DNA from 3 places in the Pseudomonas sp. SL4(2022) genome. Region 1 is predicted to be linked to each of the others. Evidence: predicted binding sites of a transcription regulator. Region 1 holds the regulator's gene; each other region holds the start of a gene.

Evidence for each region. Region 1 encodes FliA, which starts transcription of late flagellar genes. Its sites were predicted from a motif close to CTAAAGTTTNNNNNNNNNNNGCCGNTAA; they were not measured.
Region 2: a site for FliA is predicted at 3,415-3,442, ahead of motA (flagellar motor stator protein MotA). Genes of this name have one in related genera too.
Region 3: a site for FliA is predicted at 4,512-4,539, ahead of OU997_RS20350 (methyl-accepting chemotaxis protein). Genes of this name have one in related genera too.

What each region holds. Positions count from the first base shown of each region.
Region 1 is NZ_CP113060.1:3,242,626-3,248,874, forward strand. Features, by position in the region: gene flhA (flagellar biosynthesis protein FlhA) at 1-322, shown strand, start outside; gene flhF (flagellar biosynthesis protein FlhF) at 338-1,645, shown strand; gene fleN (flagellar synthesis regulator FleN) at 1,723-2,553, shown strand; gene fliA (RNA polymerase sigma factor FliA) at 2,550-3,296, shown strand; gene OU997_RS15335 (chemotaxis response regulator CheY) at 3,394-3,768, shown strand; gene OU997_RS15340 (protein phosphatase CheZ) at 3,788-4,576, shown strand; gene OU997_RS15345 (chemotaxis protein CheA) at 4,589-6,249, shown strand, end outside.
Region 2 is NZ_CP113060.1:2,373,758-2,380,006, reverse strand. Features, by position in the region: gene OU997_RS11230 (class I SAM-dependent methyltransferase) at 1-214, opposite strand, end outside; gene rsgA (small ribosomal subunit biogenesis GTPase RsgA) at 334-1,365, shown strand; gene motB (flagellar motor protein MotB) at 1,471-2,499, opposite strand; gene motA (flagellar motor stator protein MotA) at 2,508-3,359, opposite strand; gene OU997_RS11210 (HDOD domain-containing protein) at 3,477-4,991, shown strand; gene OU997_RS11205 (rhodanese-like domain-containing protein) at 5,038-5,853, shown strand; gene asd (archaetidylserine decarboxylase) at 5,881-6,249, shown strand, end outside.
Region 3 is NZ_CP113060.1:4,333,740-4,339,988, forward strand. Features, by position in the region: gene OU997_RS20325 (triacylglycerol lipase) at 1-291, shown strand, start outside; gene OU997_RS20330 (lipase secretion chaperone) at 505-1,383, shown strand; gene OU997_RS20335 (DoxX family protein) at 1,435-1,869, opposite strand; gene OU997_RS20340 (transglycosylase SLT domain-containing protein) at 1,991-3,376, opposite strand; gene OU997_RS20345 (TatD family hydrolase) at 3,601-4,425, shown strand; gene OU997_RS20350 (methyl-accepting chemotaxis protein) at 4,621-6,087, shown strand; gene OU997_RS20355 (acyl-CoA thioesterase) at 6,143-6,249, opposite strand, start outside.

The DNA of each region.
Region 1 (6,249 bases):
AGAGCTGGAACTGCCTGTCATCACCTTGGAACCCAGGTTGGAACAGATATTGCTCAATAGTATTCAGAAAGCCGGTCAAGGCTCTGAGGATGGCATTCTTCTAGAGCCAGGCATGGCCGAGAAGCTGCAACGTTCCCTAGTGGAAGCAGCGCAGCGCCAGGAAATGCTTGGCAAACCAGTGATTCTGCTGGTTGCCGGCCCGGTCCGGGCGATGCTCTCGCGATTCGCGCGGCTGGCGGTTCCGAGTATCCATGTACTGGCATACCAGGAAATTCCGGACAACAAGCAGGTCACCATCGTTGCGACGGTGGGGCAGAACTAACCGAGGTCACAGGCCATGCAGGTCAAACGCTTTTTCGCCGCCGATATGCGCACTGCCATGAAATTGGTGCGTGATGAGCTGGGTGCCGATGCCTCGATCATTGGCAATCGCCGCGTAGCTGGCGGTGTCGAACTGACTGCGGCGCTGGACTATCAGGTGCCGGCAGCGCCAGCGCGTCAGCCTAATCCAGCCCTGGAGGCTGAATTGCGCAAGACTCAGGCGAAAATCGCCACTGCGCAGGCCGAACTGACTACCCGTGCCAAGGTAGATGCCGGTAAGGATCGCCAGTTGTTTGGCGCAGAGCTGGAGTTGCCTGCCGATAGTCTCGCAGCCGTTATGCGCAAATCCCGCACGCCTATACCGCCCGCCGCCGGGACTGATCAGCATGCACTGGATGCCATGCGCTTTGAGTTGCACGGGCTGCGTGAGTTGATAGAAGTTCAGTTGGGTTCGATTGCCTGGGGCCAGTTGCAAAGTCGTCGCCCGCAACAGGCTAATCTGTGGCGTCGCCTGCAGCGTATGGGGCTGTCAGCCGAACTGTCCAAAGTCCTGCTGGAGCGCGTTGCCAACGTGGCCGAGCCGCGCCAGGCCTGGCGCATGCTGCTGGCGCACCTGGCCCATGCGATCAAAACGCCGAAGCAGGAACCGATGGATGAGGGTGGCGTTATCGCTTTGGTGGGGCCGGCCGGGATGGGCAAGACCACGACTCTGGCTAAATTGGCCGCGCGTTATGTCCTCAAGCACGGCGCGCAGCATATTGCGTTGGTCAGCCTGGACAGCTACCGCATCGGGGCGCAGGAACAACTCAAGACCCTGGGGCGCATTCTTAATGTTTCGGTGACCCTGGTGGATCCTGGCCAGTCACTGACCCAGGCTCTGGCGCCTTTGGCACGCAAGCGCGTGGTGCTGATTGATACGGCTGGCCTTCCAGCCAACGATCCCGCTTTGCGCATGCAACTGGAAACACTGGCCAGCCGCGGCGTCAACGCAAAAAATTATCTGGTAATGGCGGCCACTAGCCAGGGCCAAGTGCTGAAAGCCGCCTACCATAGTTATAAGCGCTGTGGGTTGGCAGGCTGTATTGTCACTAAGGCGGACGAGGCAACCAGCCTGGGCGAGGTATTAGGGCTGGCTATTACGCAGCGTCTACCGGTAGCCTATCTCGCTGATGGGCCACGAATTCCTGATGATTTACAGGTGCCTCGCAGTCATCAGCTGGTCAGTCGTGCCGTAGGGCTGCAGGCAACCCAGGATCCTAGCGAAGATACAATGGCAGAGATGTTTGCCGGTCTTTACCAGCAGTCCGCGCGACGTGTCAGTTAAAAGGTTCCTTTCGGTTTGTGGTAGGCCTGACCGGCTAAAGTGGCTCCAGTCGAAGTTAGACAAGGTGTGTAGATAATATGGGTATGCATCCCGTTCAGGTGATTGCAGTAACCGGCGGCAAAGGTGGCGTCGGCAAGACCAATGTCTCGGTGAACCTGGCATTGGCTCTGGCTGACCTTGGGCGCAGGGTAATGTTGATGGACGCTGACCTGGGCCTGGCTAACGTCGATGTGTTGCTGGGCTTGAGTGCCAAGCGCACCCTGGAAGACGTTATCAGTGGTGAGTGTGAACTGCGTGATGTGCTGTTGCAGGGGCCGGGTGGCATTCGAATCGTACCGGCAGCATCCGGTATTCAGAGCATGGTGCAGCTGTCCCCCATGCAGCATGCTGGGCTGATTCAAGCCTTCAGTGACATCAGTGATAACCTTGATGTGCTGATTATTGATACTGCTGCCGGTATCGGTGATGGCGTAGTCAGTTTTGTTCGTGCGGCCCAGGAAGTGCTGGTGGTCGTGTGTGATGAGCCTACGTCGATTACTGATGCCTACGCGTTGATCAAGTTGCTCAACCGTGACCACGGTATGAATCGTTTCCGTGTACTGGCCAATATGGCGCACAGCCCACAGGAAGGTCGTAACCTGTTTGCTAAGCTGACCAAGGTGACTGATCGCTTTCTTGATGTGGCTCTGCAGTATGTTGGTGCCGTTCCCTATGATGAGTCAGTCCGTAAGGCCGTACAGAAACAGCGTGCGGTATATGAAGCCTTCCCGCGTTCGAAGTGTGCGTTGGCGTTCAAAGCAATAGCTCAGAAAGTTGACGCCTGGCCTTTACCAGCCAACCCGCGTGGCCATTTAGAGTTTTTTGTTGAACGCCTGGTGCACCAACCGATCGCGGACACGGCCACATGACAGCAGCCTCTGGACTTCGTATGTATAGCAAGGCGCAGGCGCAGGACTCCCAGCACCAGTTGATCGAGCGTTATGCGCCTTTGGTCAAGCGTATTGCCTACCATCTGCTGGCACGCTTACCGGCCAATGTGCAAGTTGATGATCTGATCCAGGCCGGGATGATCGGACTGCTTGAAGCGTCAAAAAAATACGATTCCAGCAAAGGTGCCAGTTTCGAAACATTTGCTGGCATCCGCATCCGCGGATCTATGCTTGATGAAGTACGTAAAGGTGACTGGGCACCGCGCTCGGTGCATCGCAACAGTCGTATGGTTAGCGATGCGATTCGCGTGATTGAGTCCAGAACGGGTCGTGACGCTAAAGATCAAGAGGTTGCGGCCGAACTCCAATTGAGTCTCGAAGATTACTACGGCATCCTTGGCGACACGCTGGGTAGTCGCTTGTTCAGTTTTGATGACCTGTTGCTGGATGGTGAACACAGTGGAGTAGGTGAAGACGCGAGCATTAACTGTCTTGAGCCTTCTCGTGATCTGGAAGATCAACGCTTTCAAGCAGCTTTGGCTGATGCTATTGCCAATCTGCCGGAGCGCGAACGCCTGGTGTTAGCGCTATATTACGATGAAGAATTAAATCTTAAGGAAATCGGCGAAGTACTGGGGGTTAGCGAATCTCGTGTAAGCCAACTACACAGTCAGTGTGCTGCTCGTTTGCGTGCTCGACTGGCTGATTGGCGCGCACATTGAGTTGAATTTGCTAACGCTGGGCCGGTTTCACGATTAAAGACGCGCACAGAGTGCTGGGTGCGTTTGGGACTGTACGGAGGTCGACTTGGACAAGAACATGAAAATCCTCATCGTTGATGACTTTTCAACGATGCGACGGATCATCAAGAACCTCCTGCGTGATTTGGGGTTCACCAATACCGCAGAGGCTGACGATGGCACTACTGCTCTGCCGATGTTGCAGAGCGGCAGCTTCGACTTTTTGGTGACTGACTGGAACATGCCCGGCATGACGGGAATTGATCTACTGCGCGCCGTACGTGCGGATGATCGCCTGAAAACACTGCCCGTGTTGATGGTGACTGCTGAAGCTAAGCGCGATCAGATCATTGAGGCAGCTCAGGCTGGAGTAAATGGCTATGTGGTTAAGCCGTTTACTGCGCAGGTTCTGAAAGAAAAGATCGAAAAGATTTTTGAGCGAGTCAACGGCTGATGTCTGCCACGAGGGTGCTATGGAACATAAAGATTCCGTTCACGGTGACCTTGAGTCAACCCTGAAATACAACGCTCGCCAATTGGTAGACAGCCTGGAACAGGGCAATTTTGGTGAAGCGGTACAGCTGATACATGAGCTCAACAAAGCGCGTGACCGCGGCTTGTATCACGAAGTCGGCAAACTGACCCGTGAGCTACACAATGCCATTGTGAATTTTCAGCTTGACCCACGCGTACCTCATGCAACCGAAATCTCTCAAATTACTGATGCAACTGAGCGTCTTAACTATGTTGTGACGATGACCGAAAAAGCGGCCAATCGCACCATGGATTTGGTCGAGCAGAGCGCTCCGCTGGTGAATGATCTGGCTGATGAGGCGCACAATTTGAGCACCGACTGGGGGCGTTTCATGCGCCGCGAAATGAGTGCTGATGGTTTTCGAGAGTTGGCCAAGCGAGTTGAGTTGTTTCTTGCGCGTAGCGAGCGAGACGGGGCCAAGCTGTCTTCGCATTTGAACGACATTCTTCTGGCGCAAGACTTCCAAGACCTGACAGGTCAGGTAATCAAGCGGGTTACCCAGTTGGTGACCGAGGTTGAAAGTAATCTGTTGAAACTGGTGATTATGGCCAGTTCAGTCGATCAGATTGCCGGTATTGAGCATAACCACGAATTGCTCCGTGCCGAGCGAGAAGAACAAAAAGAGCCTTCTCGTGGTGAAGGTCCGCAGATTCATGCCGATAAGCGTGAAGACGTCGCATCGAATCAGGATGATGTTGACGATCTGCTTTCCAGCCTGGGATTTTAGGAGCACGTCTATATGAGCTTCGGCGCCGATGAAGAAATCCTCCAGGACTTCCTGGTAGAGGCCGGCGAGATTCTTGAATTACTGTCCGAACAGCTCGTAGAGCTGGAAAGTCGCCCGGACGACATGAATCTGCTCAACGCTATTTTTCGCGGGTTTCATACCGTCAAAGGTGGTGCCGGTTTTCTCCAGCTCAACGAGCTGGTTGAATGTTGCCATATCGCAGAAAACGTTTTCGACATCCTTCGTAAGGGTGAGCGGCGTGTTGATTCGGCATTGATGGACGTAGTGCTGGAAGCTCTTGATGCGGTCAACGGCATGTTCACTGAAGTGCGTGAGCGGACGGAGCTGACACCCGCATCTCCCGAGTTACTCGCAGCGTTGTCTCGTCTAGCGGAGCCGGCAGGTTCTGAAGAGGTTGCCGGCGAGGAACCTTTAGTCGAACCGGCCGCAGAAGCAATTGAGGTCGTTGAGGAAGTAGCGGTTGCAGAGGCCGCAAGTGCAGGTTCTGATATCACTGACAGTGAGTTCGAGCAGCTGTTGGGCGCTCTTGATGGCGGCAGCGTCGACACCGTTACGCCCGAAACAGCCAGCAGTGACGAAATCACCGATGATGAGTTCGAGTCACTGCTCGATCAACTGCATGGCAAGGGTCAATTCGTCGCTGAAGCAAATGTTCCAGCCGCCGTGCCGGCCTCTGCAGCGCCGGCAGCAGCCACCAGTAGTGATGAAATTACCGATGATGAGTTTGAGTCGCTGCTCGATCAATTACACGGTAAGGGTCAGTTTGTCCCACCTGCTCCGGTCGAAGACACACCGGCCCCCAAGGTTGCCCAGGTGTCCGAGGTTCCTGGCGAAGACATTACTGACGATGAATTTGAGGCACTGTTGGATCAGCTTCACGGTAAGGGCAAGTTTGTCGAGCCTGAAGCGATTAAACCTGTAGCCGCTGCGCCGGAGCCTAAAGCTGCAGAGCCCGTGAAGCCTGCAGTTGTGGCTGCCAAGCCCGCAGCTAAGCCTGCCCCCAAGGTTGAAACAGCCAAAGCTTCTGCGCCCGCTGCACCCGTGGCAGATAAAGCTGCGCCCCCGAGCGAAGCTGAAACCACGGTGCGCGTTGACACTGCGCGGCTGGACGAAATCATGAATATGGTGGGTGAGCTGGTGCTGGTGCGTAACCGTTTGGTTCGTTTGGGCTCCAGTAGTGGCGATGAAGCGATGTCGAAGGCTGTATCAAACCTCGATGTCGTAACGGCAGATTTGCAAACTGCTGTTATGAAAACCCGCATGCAGCCAATCAAGAAAGTTTTCGGTCGCTTCCCGCGCCTGGTTCGTGATTTGGCCAGAAGCCTGAAGAAAGAGATCAATCTTGAATTGGTCGGGGAGGAGACGGATCTCGACAAGAACCTCGTTGAAGCACTGGCTGATCCGCTTGTGCACTTGGTGCGCAATGCGGTCGATCATGGCATTGAAACTCCAGAAGAGCGCGAGGCGTCGGGTAAGGCACGTGGTGGCAAGGTCGTGTTGTCTGCTGAGCAGGAGGGTGATCATATCCTGCTGTCGATTTCTGATGACGGCAAAGGTATGGATGCTGACGTGTTGCGTGCCAAGGCTGTAGAAAAGGGATTGTTGGATAAGGACGCAGCTGATCGCTTAAATGAGTTTGAATGCTACAACTT
Region 2 (6,249 bases), 870 kb from region 1:
ACAGCAGATTCAGCCCACACCACCAGCGCGACAACCCCAGGTAACGTGCCAGCACGGCGGCAATCAGCCCCTGGCTCAGGCCGACGGCCAGCCAGGTTGGCCGCCAGGGCACCAGCTGCACCGCCAGGTAAAGCGCCAGGCCCACCAACAGTGTGGCGCCCACCTGAGCAGATAACGCCAGCAGTGCCGGATAGTGGCGGACAACACGCAGCATGCAGACTCCTCAAGCGTCCGAGCGATGATGCGCCGCAGTTTAGCTGCGCCAGCAGCTCAATAGGCAGCCCGTGCTAGACTCGCGACCGTTTATTGCGCAATTCAACTCTCGGAAGCCCCATGGCCAAACGCCAACTCAACCGCCGGCAAAACTGGCGTATCGAAAAAATCCAGGGCGAGCGTGCCGCCCGCGCCGCCAAGCGCGAGTCGCAGGCTGTACAGATTCTTGAAGGCGGCGACCTCGGCCCGGAACAGACCGGCCTGGTCATCGCGCACTTCGGCGTACAGGTCGAAGTAGAAGCCCTGGATGGCGAACTGGCCGGCCAGGTATTCCGTTGCCACCTGCGCGCCAACTTGCCAACCATGGTCACCGGTGATCAGGTGGTGTGGCGCGCCGGCAACCAGGGCATTGGCGTGATTGTCGCGCAATTGCCGCGCAGCACCGAACTCTGTCGCCCGGACACCCGTGGCCAGCTCAAGCCGGTGGCCGCCAACGTCGACCTGATCGTGATCGTCTTCGCCCCGCTGCCCGAGCCCCACGCCAACCTGATCGACCGCTATCTAGTCGCGGCCGAGCACGCCGGCATTCGCCCGCTGCTGCTGCTGAACAAGACCGACCTGCTGGATGAGCAGAATGCCGTGGCACTCAACCGCATGCTTGGCGTGTACCGCGAGCTCGGTTATCCGCTGCTGGAAGTGTCCGCCCACGGCGGCGACGGCATGCAACAGCTGCAACAGCAACTCGATGGCCATGTCAGCGTCTTCGTCGGGCAGTCCGGGGTGGGCAAGTCGTCGCTGGTCAACAGCCTGTTGCCGGAAGTCGATACCCGCGTAGGCCCGCTCTCCGAACTGACCGGCAAAGGCACCCACACCACCACCACCGCGCGGTTGTTCCACTTCCCCGGCGGCGGCGAACTGATCGACTCCCCTGGGATTCGCGAATTTGGCCTGGTGCACGTCAGCCGTAATGACGTCGAAGCGGGCTTTATCGAGTTTCATGACCTGATCGGCCAATGCCGCTTCCGCGACTGCAAACACGACCGTGAACCGGGCTGCGCCCTGCTAAAAGCCCTCGAAGAGGGCCGCTTGCACCCGCAGCGCATGGCCAGCTACCGGCATATCCTGGCCAGCCTGCCGGAAGCCGAGTACTGAAAAGAATCGCCGGGAGCGATTTTAAATCGTCGCGCCGCAACGGCCCGCAGGCCATCAACAAAAAAGGCCGCGAACTGTCGCGGCCTTTGCGCGTACACACATCGGTTATTCAGCGGGCTGATCAAACTGCAATACGCCGTCTTCGAAGATATTCAGCCGTTCGCGTAGCGCCGCATCAGGCAAAGGAACCTCTGCTGCACCAGGCGTTGCCGACGTTGCCGCGGGTGCGGCAGCAGGCGCCTCGGCACCCGCAGGCTTATCAGCAGCCGTATCACCCTGCTCACCCTCGATAGCCCGCTGAGCTTTTTTGGTCAAAACCACAATGTCGATACGACGATTAACCGGATTCAACGAATTCTCCCGGTCAAACAACGCCGATGACGAATAACCCACCACCCTCGCCACCTGTTCATCATCATAGCCGCCAGCGACCAGCACGCGCCGTGCGGCATTGGCCCGATCAGCTGACAGCTCCCAATTGCCATAGCCACCGCGGCCGACAAAAGGCGCCGCATCGGTATGGCCACTGACACTGATCTTGTTCGGCACTGCCGCAATGGTGTCAGTCATGGCCAGCAGAATGTCTTCAAAATATGGCTGCAGGCGCGCACTGCCAGAGGCAAACATTGGCCTGTTCTCGGCATCCATGATCTGGATACGCAGACCGTCCTGAGTAATCTCGAAAAGAATTTGATCCTTGAAGTTCTGCAACTGGGGGTTTTCCTCAACCTTGTTCTGCAACTCCTGCAGCAACAATTCAAGACGCTCCCGCTCAACCTCTTCAGCGACAGATTCCGCCTGCTCCTTGCTGATATCGGCCTGATCACTTTCCTCGCTGGGTGTGGCCTCTTCCTTGGGTTCGGGGTTGAGGGTACGATCAGGCGCCGGCGTCGGAGAGCCACCCAGATCAATCACATATGGACTGGCACTCTCGGAAAACCCCACGGGGTCCTGAAAGTACCCGGAAATCAGCTTCTTCTGCTCGGGTGTAGCCACCGTCATCAACCACATCACCAAAAAGAACGCCATCATGGCCGTGGCAAAGTCGGCAAAGGCAATCTTCCAGGCACCGCCATGGTGACCACCGGCAGTCTTTTTGACCCTTTTGACGATAATCGGTTGATTGTTTTCCATGCTATGCCTTAGCCCCCACGCATAGCCTGCTCAAGCTCACTGAAGCTTGGACGATGTGCCGGGAATAGCACCTTACGGGAAAACTCGACAGCCAGCGATGGCGGCATACCGGACGCCGAAGCCACCAAACCGGCCTTGATCGCCTCATACACATTCAGCTCTTCCTTGGCGTCATGCTCCAAGGCCGCCGCTAAGGGGCCGAAAAAGCCATAGGACGCCAAGATTCCGAAAAAGGTACCCACCAGTGCAGTACCCACCTTCTGGCCAATTTCTGCGTTATCCGCCTCCGCAAGAATCGACATGGTAATTACGATACCCAGCACCGCCGCCACGATACCCATGGCTGGCATACCGTCAGCTACTTTTGCGACAGCATGCGCAGGGTGTTCAACTTCTTCCTTAAGGCTGGCAATTTCCATATCGAACAAGCCTTCTAGCTCGTGCGGGGCCATGTTGCCGGAGGACATGATGCGCAGGTAATCACAGATGAACGAGGTCATCTGCTGGTCTTTGAGGATGCCGGGGTACTTACTGAAAATCGGGCTTGCGGCAGGGTCTTCGACGTCAGCCTCGATGGCCATCATGCCTTCACGACGACTTTTATTGAGAATCTCATAAAGCAACTTGAGCACGTCAAGGTAATAGGCATGCGTGAAGCGCGAGCTGAACATGCTCAACGACTTCTTGAACACATGCATAAAGGCACTACCGGGGTTGGCCTGCAAAAACGCCCCCAACGCGGCACCACCAATAATCAGGATTTCATAGGGGTGAACCAACGCCATAAACTGGCCACCCGACAGGATGAAGCCGCCCAATACGCAGGCGAATACAACAATGATGCCGATGATTTTTGCCATAAAAAGAGACTAGCCACAGAGGTCAGAAAGGGACGGAGCAAAACAACCCTTCTATTTATCGGAAGTTTTGCGCGAGACTATAGCCAGTTAAGGTCAAAAGCCAGTTTGTCTCAACCCATGCCCAAACCAGCTCACTACCCGCGTACATTGAAAGACTGGCTCAAGCAGCTGGACGAGCAACTATTACCTGCGTCCAGCACAAGCTTGCAGTTGCTGCGCCAGGCACTGGCTGACAGCAATCGGTCACGACGCGAACTGGCCGAGCTGATGCAAAGCTGCCCGGCACTGGCGCTCAGCGTGCTGCGCGAGGCCAACAGCAAGAACGGTGGACTCAATGAGCAAACAGACAGCCTTGAAGCTGCCATCAGCCGACTCGGCCTGAGCCGTACGGAAGCATTGCTCAAGCGCATACCGAGCCTGCCGGAACAGGAGTTGAGCAAGCCGTACAGGCAGATATTGCTCATCAGCCAACATGCCAGCCAACAGGCCAACGGTTTGTTCGCCGGACGCCTGGCGCGTCTTTGGCAGGAGGTAAACTGGGGCAGCCAACTATTTCTTGCCCCGGTCTGGGCCCTGCTGTGCGCTCATCCGGAGTTATTCGATGCCTGGGAACAGCGCGTGTTACTCAAGGGAGAAGCGGCATGCAAAGTGGAACAGGAGTTGCTCGGCGTACCGTTGCTAACGCTGTGCCTAGCGCTCAGCGAACACTGGCGCCTGCCCGAGTGGGTAACCCTAGGCTATCGGCTGCTCGTCAATGATCGGCGCCTGCTGGTCAAGGCACTGCACATCGCACACCACAATGAGCACCCACTGCAACAACAGCAATGCCTGGATGAAGACAGCAATCTGCGCCGCTGGTTGACCCAACCGGCCAACAGTATTTTGCTGGCCAATTGCCTAGCCATCTCCGCGCACTTCGCCTGGAACAGCCTGCATACCCTGCGCTGGCAGCGGCTCACTGGCCTATTCCTGCAGCTGCCGCTGGACAGCGTGCAGCAGCAAATTCACCAGCATGCTGCCAGTAGCGCTCAGCAGCTTTATGACAATGACCTCTGGCACCCGGCCGAATCACTGCTGTGGCCATGGCAAGCGCGCCACCTGCAGCCCCCCGCCGAACCGCCCAAACCTGTCGAGCTCAGTGCGTGGCGCCAGCAATGTGGCCAGCTTCTCGCGCAGCCCAGCGCCTTCAGCAACGTCCTGCAACTAACGGCCTGCGCCAACCAAGCACTGCAAGCCTGTGGCATGCAGCGCGTATTGATTCTCCTCGCAGACCGTAATCACACCCGCCTGATGACCCAGCAGCACACCGGCCTGGACAAATCGGCCGACAGCCTCAGCCTTGACCCGCAGCAAAGCCAACTGCTGCGCCGCCTGCTCAGCACGCCGGCGCAACTGCGCCTAGGCCCGGGCAACATTGCCCAGTTCTCAGCCACGCTGCCTGGCACGCTCAAGAGCCTGTTCCCCAGTGAGCATCTGCTGATTCGCTCGCTGGCCAATAACAACCGGGTGGTCATGCTGATCTTCGCCGACCAGGGTGGCAACGCCTTCAGCGATACCAGCGTGCAGGGTTTCAGTAAAACCGTGCAATGCATTGAGCGGGCACTGAACACCTTTGCCAGCCGCGGGCGATAAGCTTCCGTTACAATCAGCCCCTTTGATACCTGCAAAGAGGCCCGGCATGAATGCCTTCGCTGAGTTGCCCCTGTTGATCGAGCCGGCCCAACTGGCCAGCCGCCTGAACACCCCCGGGATGATCTTGGTCGACCTGACCAGTCCTACGCGTTATGCCACCGGCCATATCCCCGGCGCGCGCTTTGTCGACCCCAAGCGCACCCAATTTGGACAGCCACCAGCGCCGGGCCTGCAACCTGATTGCGCACAACTGGAACACCTGTTCAGCGAACTGGGGCACACTGCGGACGCGGTCTATGTGGTCTACGACGATGAGGGTGGCGGCTGGGCAGGACGCTTTATCTGGCTACTGGATGTCATTGGCCACTCGCGTTACCACTACCTAGATGGCGGCCTCCACGCCTGGCTCGCCGAAGAACGCCCCCTCAGCGACGAGACCCCACCGGCCTGTAACACCCAGGTGGCGCTGACCCTAAACGATGTGCACACCGCGAGCCGCGAATACCTGCAAAGCCGTCTCGGTGCCACCGACCTGGCGATCTGGGATGCCCGCTCCCCTGAGGAATACAGCGGCGTGAAAGTCCTGGCACAAAAAGCCGGGCACATCCCCGGCGCCATCAATTTTGAGTGGACGGCCGGCATGGACAGAACGCGCGCCCTGCGCATACACCAGAACCTGCAGGCAATGCTCGACAACCTGGGCATCACCGCTGACAAAGAAATCATCACCCACTGCCAAACTCATCATCGCTCCGGGTTCACCTACCTGGCCGCCAAGGCCCTGGGCTACCCACGCGTAAAAGCTTATGCCGGCTCCTGGGGAGAATGGGGCAACCACCCCGACACCCCCGTCGAGCGCTAAATGCCCGCATCCACGTAAGGAATTCCCATGAAAGATCGTTTGTTTATCCTCAGCCAGTACCTGCTGCCGCACCATTTGTTGTCACGCCTGATCGGCTGTGCTGCCGAATGCAGGGCTGGCTGGTTCAAGAACCGCCTGATTAGCTGGTTTGCCAAGCAGTACCAAGTCAACATGAGCGAAGCTCAGGTCGAAGACCTGACCGCCTTCGCTCACTTCAACGACTTCTTCACCCGCGCCCTGAAAGACGGCGCGCGCACGCTCGACAACACCCCAGGCGCGGTACTCTGCCCAGCTGATGGTGCAGTCAGCCAGCTCGGCAAGATCGAACAGGGCCGGGTATTCCAGGCCAAGGGCCACAGCTTCAGCGTGATTGAGTTGCTAGGTGGTGACACTGAG
Region 3 (6,249 bases), 1.1 Mb from region 1:
AGCGTGAATGGGGTGCGCTACTACTCTTGGAGTGGGACCAGCCCGATGACCAACATCATCGATCCCAGCGATTTACTGCTAGGCGCTACGGCTCTGACCTTCAAGGGTGAAGCCAACGACGGTTTGGTCGGCCGCTGCAGCTCGCGTATGGGCAAGGTGATCCGCGATAACTACCGGATGAATCATCTCGACGAGGTCAACCAGACACTGGGGCTGACCAGCCTGTTCGAAACCGACCCGGTTACGGTCTACCGCCAACATGCCAACCGCCTGAAAAACGACGGCCTGTAATACAGGACCGGGGGCTGGCGACAGCCCCCGGTTTCAGTGCAACCGTTTCCACACCAGATGAAGAGTTCCCGTGAAGAAATTTCTGCTGCTATCGCCACTGGTGTTTGCCGTTTGCGTGACTCTGGCGCTGTACCTGAAACCGGTGGATATCCCTGCTCAACTCAACGGCAATCCTCTCGCAGCAGCCACGCCCCAGCCACAACGTTCCCCCCCTTGCTGCAAGCCGGAACAACTAAGGCTGCACATGCGCTGCAGAGCCTGCCAGCCTCCTTCAGCGGTACCATGGTGGACGGTACATTTCGTCTCGACGCAGCAGGTAACCTACTGATCAGCGAAGACATCCGACGGATATTCGACTACTTCCTCGCCGCCGTGGGCGAAGAGCCATTGCGCACCAGCGTGGAGCGGCTGCGGGCCTATATCGCCGAGCAACTGCCGGCAAATGCTCGTGAACAGGCGCTGGCCCTGCTCGATCAATACCTCGACTACAAACGCGAGCTGGTCTTGCTGGAACATGACCTACCACAGGTTGCCAACCTGGACGCCTTGCGGCACCGAGAAACAACCGTGCAGGCACTGCGTGCGCGAATCTTCGACACGGCAACGCAACAGGCATTCTTCGCCCGCGAAGACGCCTACAACCAATTCACCCTGCAACGCCTGGCCATCCTGCACGACAGCCAACTGGACGATGCCGGTAAGGCCACTGCCGTCGATCAACTGCGCAACAGCCTGCCTGCCGAGATGCAGGATGCTGTCCTGCCTCAGCTGCAGAATGAACTGCGCCAACAGACTGCTCAGCTACACGCCGCAGGGGCCAAACCCGAGCAAATTCGCCAACTGCGCCAACAACTGGTGGGCGCAGCAGCCACCCAACGTCTAGAAGTGCTCGACCAACAACGACAGACCTGGAAGAAGCGGATTGCTCAATACCGCATCGACAAGGCCGCAATCGAAAACAACCCTGGCCTGAGTACCAGCGATAAGCGCGCAGCGATTGCCCAACTGGCAGCAGAAAACTTCGATGAACGCGAACGATTGCGCCTGGAAGCCGCTGAACAGTTGGCGACACAGAACAAAGCACAACCCTAAAATGCAAAAAGCCCACCGAAGTGGGCTTTCCGCAGTTTACGCAGGCTTCGCTTAACCGGCGATGCGCTTGTCCAGTGACAGCTTGCCAGCCCCCTCGATCATCACCGCAATACTGATTGCCAGCAGAGCCAGGGCAAACTCGTAGCCGTTATTGCTCATAAAGAAGCCATTGGCCAAATGCACAGTAGCAATCGCCACCACCATGGTCAGCGCCAGTACCGCAGCAGCTGGGCGCGCCAGCAGGCCAATGATCAAGGCCAAGCCGCCAAAGAACTCGGCGCTACCGGCCATCAGGGCCATCAGGTAACCCGGTGCCAGACCGATACTTTCCATCCACTGAGCCACGCCTTCCAGGCCATACCCACCAAACCAGCCAAACAACTTTTGTGCACCGTGAGCGGCAAAGGTGATGCCAGCGATGATACGCAGGACAGTTAGGCCATAGCCTGCTTGAGTTGCAACAACGGTTTTGATCAGAGCGTTCATGTGCAGCAGTCCTGTAGTGAGAAGTTGATGGGGTGCAGACTAAACTAAAAATCGAATACTTAAAGCGAATAAAATTGCTATAAACAATCTAATAAATAGATTAATTATTCACTGAGCTGCATCAAGGCTCCAGTAGATAACGCTCACGGTCATACGCCAGGTAGTACTTATTCACACTATTCACATAGCTGACGACCCCCATACCCATCTGCTCCATGGCCACCCGCTCCACCTGGAAAAACCACTGATTGGGATTCAGGCCGCGTCGGCGCGCTTCAGCACGCAGCCCCTGAACCCGCTGCGGCCCCAGGTTGTAGCCGGCCAGAATAAATGCCATGCGCTCGCGCTCATTGAGTTGCGGGCTGTTGAAGTAGTTGCGGCGAATCATCGCCAGGTACTTCGCGCTGGCCTGCACGTTATTATCCAGCGCACTGATATTGCTCACCCCAACGCTGCGGGCGGCCACTGGGGTGATCTGCATCAGGCCGGTGGCACCACTTGCCCCCCGCGCGGCTGGATTGAGGGTCGACTCCTTAAAGGCCAGTGCTGCCAGGGCCAGCCAGTCAAAATCATGCTGGGAGGCGTAGCGTTGCAAGACTGGACGAACTTTCTCCAGGCGCTGGCGCTCGGTACGCCCAAGCGGGTAATGCACCTTGTACAGACGACGGTAAACGCGCTGGAACACGGCATCCAGATCCGCAGGATCTTTGTACCCCTTGAGAAAGCGATCAATGCTGGCGCCGAGCATTGGCGTATCTCGCCGCACATACCAGCGCATGTCACCGTCCTTGGATAGCTGCAGATGACGATCCAGGCGCAGCTTGGGCATCACCTTGGCCCAACGCTCGGCAATCGGCTGCTCGACCGCTGTTACCGCGAAAATTCCTGCCTGCACCATCTCCAGTACATCTTCGACGGCAAGGCTCGGGTCGACCCATTCGATGACAATGGGCGAGCGCTTCTTATCAATCAACTTCTGATTAAGCAGCCGAATCGCTTCGGCAGCCACACTACCCGCAGGTAATGCCAGGCTGCGCCCGGAGAGCTGTTCAAGATTCTGGTATCGCCGATTCCCCTGGCGAGCCACGATGATCAGCGGCACATCCTGGCGTATTGCAGCACTGGCGCTGAGCTTACTGCCACGCGGCATATTAAGCAGCTCTCCGGGGGCCACCAGATCGCCCTCACCGCGCTGCAGAGCCGCCAGCAACTGATCCTTGGCTCGCGGGATAAGCTTCAATTTGAGGCTACGGTCATCGCGCGCGTTGCGATTGAGGTACTGCTCAAAGGCTCGCAAACGGTGGTACTCAACGCCGATACTCTGGCCTTTGACTTCCCCCGAGCTGTTGCGGCTCTGATTGACCAGCACACGCAGTTCACCACTGCTACGAATGCTCGCCAAGTCTCGGGCAGCCTTGGGCTGCTCGACTTCCAGCGGCCCAGCCACACGTGCTACCGCTGTACAGGACAGCAGCAACAGGCAGCAGGTGAGCAACACTCGCAGCATCTGGGCTCCAGGGAAAAATGCTCGACAGATCAGCAACACGCCTGTCGGCTAACACATGACTGGCCGCTCGCGCGGGGCGCGGAGGTTCGCACAGCCCACCCATGGACGCCAGCCAGTTGTCACACAAAACATCACATAAACAGGATAACTATTTGTATTTATTGACCTTTTAAATAGACAAAAAAGCTCTGCTATGCTGCCCGGTCAATTCAGCAGGTAGCACCATGCAACTCATCGACATCGGCGTCAATCTGACCCACCCCAGCTTTGCCGAGCAACGCGAAGCCCTCCTCACTCGGGCCTATGCCGCAGGCGTCCAGCAAATGCTGCTGACCGGTACCCGCCTCGACGAAAGCCGCCATGCCTTGGAACTGTGCCGGCAATTGGATAGCAGCGGCACACATTTGTTCAGTACCGCCGGTGTCCACCCTCACGATGCCAGCAGCTGGAACAGTGACAGCTCTGCCGAACTCAAGGCTCTGCTGGACGATGTCCGAGTTCGCGCCGTGGGCGAATGCGGCCTGGACTTCAACCGTGACTTTTCCCCCAGGCCACAGCAGGAGCAGGTGCTGGAGCAACAACTGGCCCTGGCCGTGGAGTTGCAGCTGCCCGTGTTTCTGCATGAGCGCGATGCTGACGAGCGCCTGCTGGCGATCCTGCGTCACTACCGCGATCAGCTACCGGCTGCCGTGGTGCACTGCTTTACCGGGGAGAAACGCGCGTTGTTCAACTACCTGGATATGGACCTGCATATCGGCATCACCGGCTGGATCTGTGACGAGCGCCGTGGCAGCCACCTGCACCCACTGGTCAAGGAAATACCCCGTGGCCGCCTGATGCTGGAAAGTGATGCGCCGTTCCTGCTGCCCCGCAGCCTTCGGCCGAAACCGAAGAACGGCCGCAATGAGCCGGCTTTTCTGGTAGAGGTGCTGCGTGAAGTCGCATTGCACCGCGGTGAAACCGAACAGATTTTGGCGGCCCATACCAGCGCTGCGGCGCAGGCGTTTTTCCAATTGCCTGCACCCGGCAATAGCCAGCCACACACCTGAGCCCGCGGTTGATAAGGGTCAATAGGCCTGCGCAGGTTTTACCCGATACTGGTGGCACGGTGGCAAATGCTTTTATTGCCATCGGCCTAAACCCGACAGGGACTTCGCCGATACAGACTGTGCCGTCCATTGCATACCGAACATCCCATAACGCCCTGCGAGTAAGCAGCCAACCTCCACAAGGAAGAGATGTGCATGAGTCACTGGATTAGCGATCTTTCCCTGAAGTACAAATTCTGGGCCGTCAACGCGGTAGCCTTCTTCACTACGCTGCTGCTGGTGCTGTATGCCCTCCATCTGGAACATCAAACCCATCTGGACGCAGCCAAGCTTGCCGCCCAGCAGCAAGCCCGCCTACTGAGCCTGTGGCCGGCAGAGCAAGCCTTGCCCAGCGCTAATAACCTGCTGAAACTGACCAATGGGCAAACGCCGCGCCTACCGGACAACCAAGGCAGCGCTCTGGCCAATGCTCGCGGCTGGGTCGAGCTCAATGGCAGCGAAGGGTTGATCGGTGCCGAGGTCATCACCCGCCAGGACGGTCAGCGCCTGGCTGTCACCGCCACAGCGCCAAGCCCGACCGACATATTCCTTGACCGTGCGCCCAGCTATGCGCTGGTGGTTGCCCTACTGATGCTGCTGCTCCTGGCCGCCTCACAGTTGCTAATCCGCTTCCTGCTAAGCCACCTCAACACCCTCAAGGATGTCATGCTGCAAGTGGAGAAAAGCGGCGATCTCAGCGCCCGCGTCCCCCTCGACAGCCGCGATGAGGTGGGCCAGATGGCCAGTGCCTTCAATGCCATGCAAGCTGGCTACCAGCGAGTTGTCGGCATCGTCGCACAATCGGCAGCGCAGCTGGATGAAGGCGCCGAGCGCATGGCCAGCAGCATGCGTGACGTACGCCAGGGCATGCTTGATCAGCAGAGTGAAACCGAACAGGCGGCCACCGCGATCAACGAGATGTCCGCCACGGTGCACCACATTGCCGAACATGCTGCCGACACCCGCGATCAGTCCCAGAATGCCGAACAACTGGCACGCAGCGGCCAACAGGTGGTCAATCGAGTCACGCAGTCAATTTCCGGCCTGTCCAGCGGTGTGCAAGAGACCGCGCAGATGATCGAGCAACTGGCCGCCGACAGCCAGAAGATTGGTGGTGTGGTCAGCGAGATTCATGGAATTGCCGAACAGACCAACCTGCTCGCCCTCAACGCGGCCATTGAAGCCGCCCGCGCCGGTGAAATGGGCCGAGGTTTTGCCGTGGTAGCGGATGAAGTGCGCAACCTGGCCAAGCGTGTACAGGACTCCACTGACCTCATCACCCAGATGATCAATACCCTGCAAAGCGGCACACGCGATGCTGTGGACTTTATGCAGGACAGCTCGATCAAGGCCGATGAATGTGTCAAGCAGGCGGATGAAGCGGGTCAGGCGCTGGCAGCCATCACCGAATCCGTGGCGCATATGCGTGAAAGCAACACGCAGATCGCCGTGGCGGCCGAACAGCAAAGCCAAGTAGCTGAAGAGATGAACCGCGCGGTGATCCGCATCCGCGATGTCACCGAGCAAACCGTCGGACAGACCGGCGAGTCGGCGCTGACCAGCGCCAACCTGGCCAACCTGGCCGGCGAACTGAACAAGGCTATCCGCCAACTCAAGCTGTAGAGGACCAAGCAGCTATTGCCGTGCTGCACACTGCTGCAACGGCAGTAACCGGCGCTTAACCGAACACCGCCACCGTCTGCCGGCTGATGGCCAGCAACTCACCATTGGCCGTCCACATTGCTGCCGCCACGTGGCCGTACCCATCACGGGCATGCTCGATGT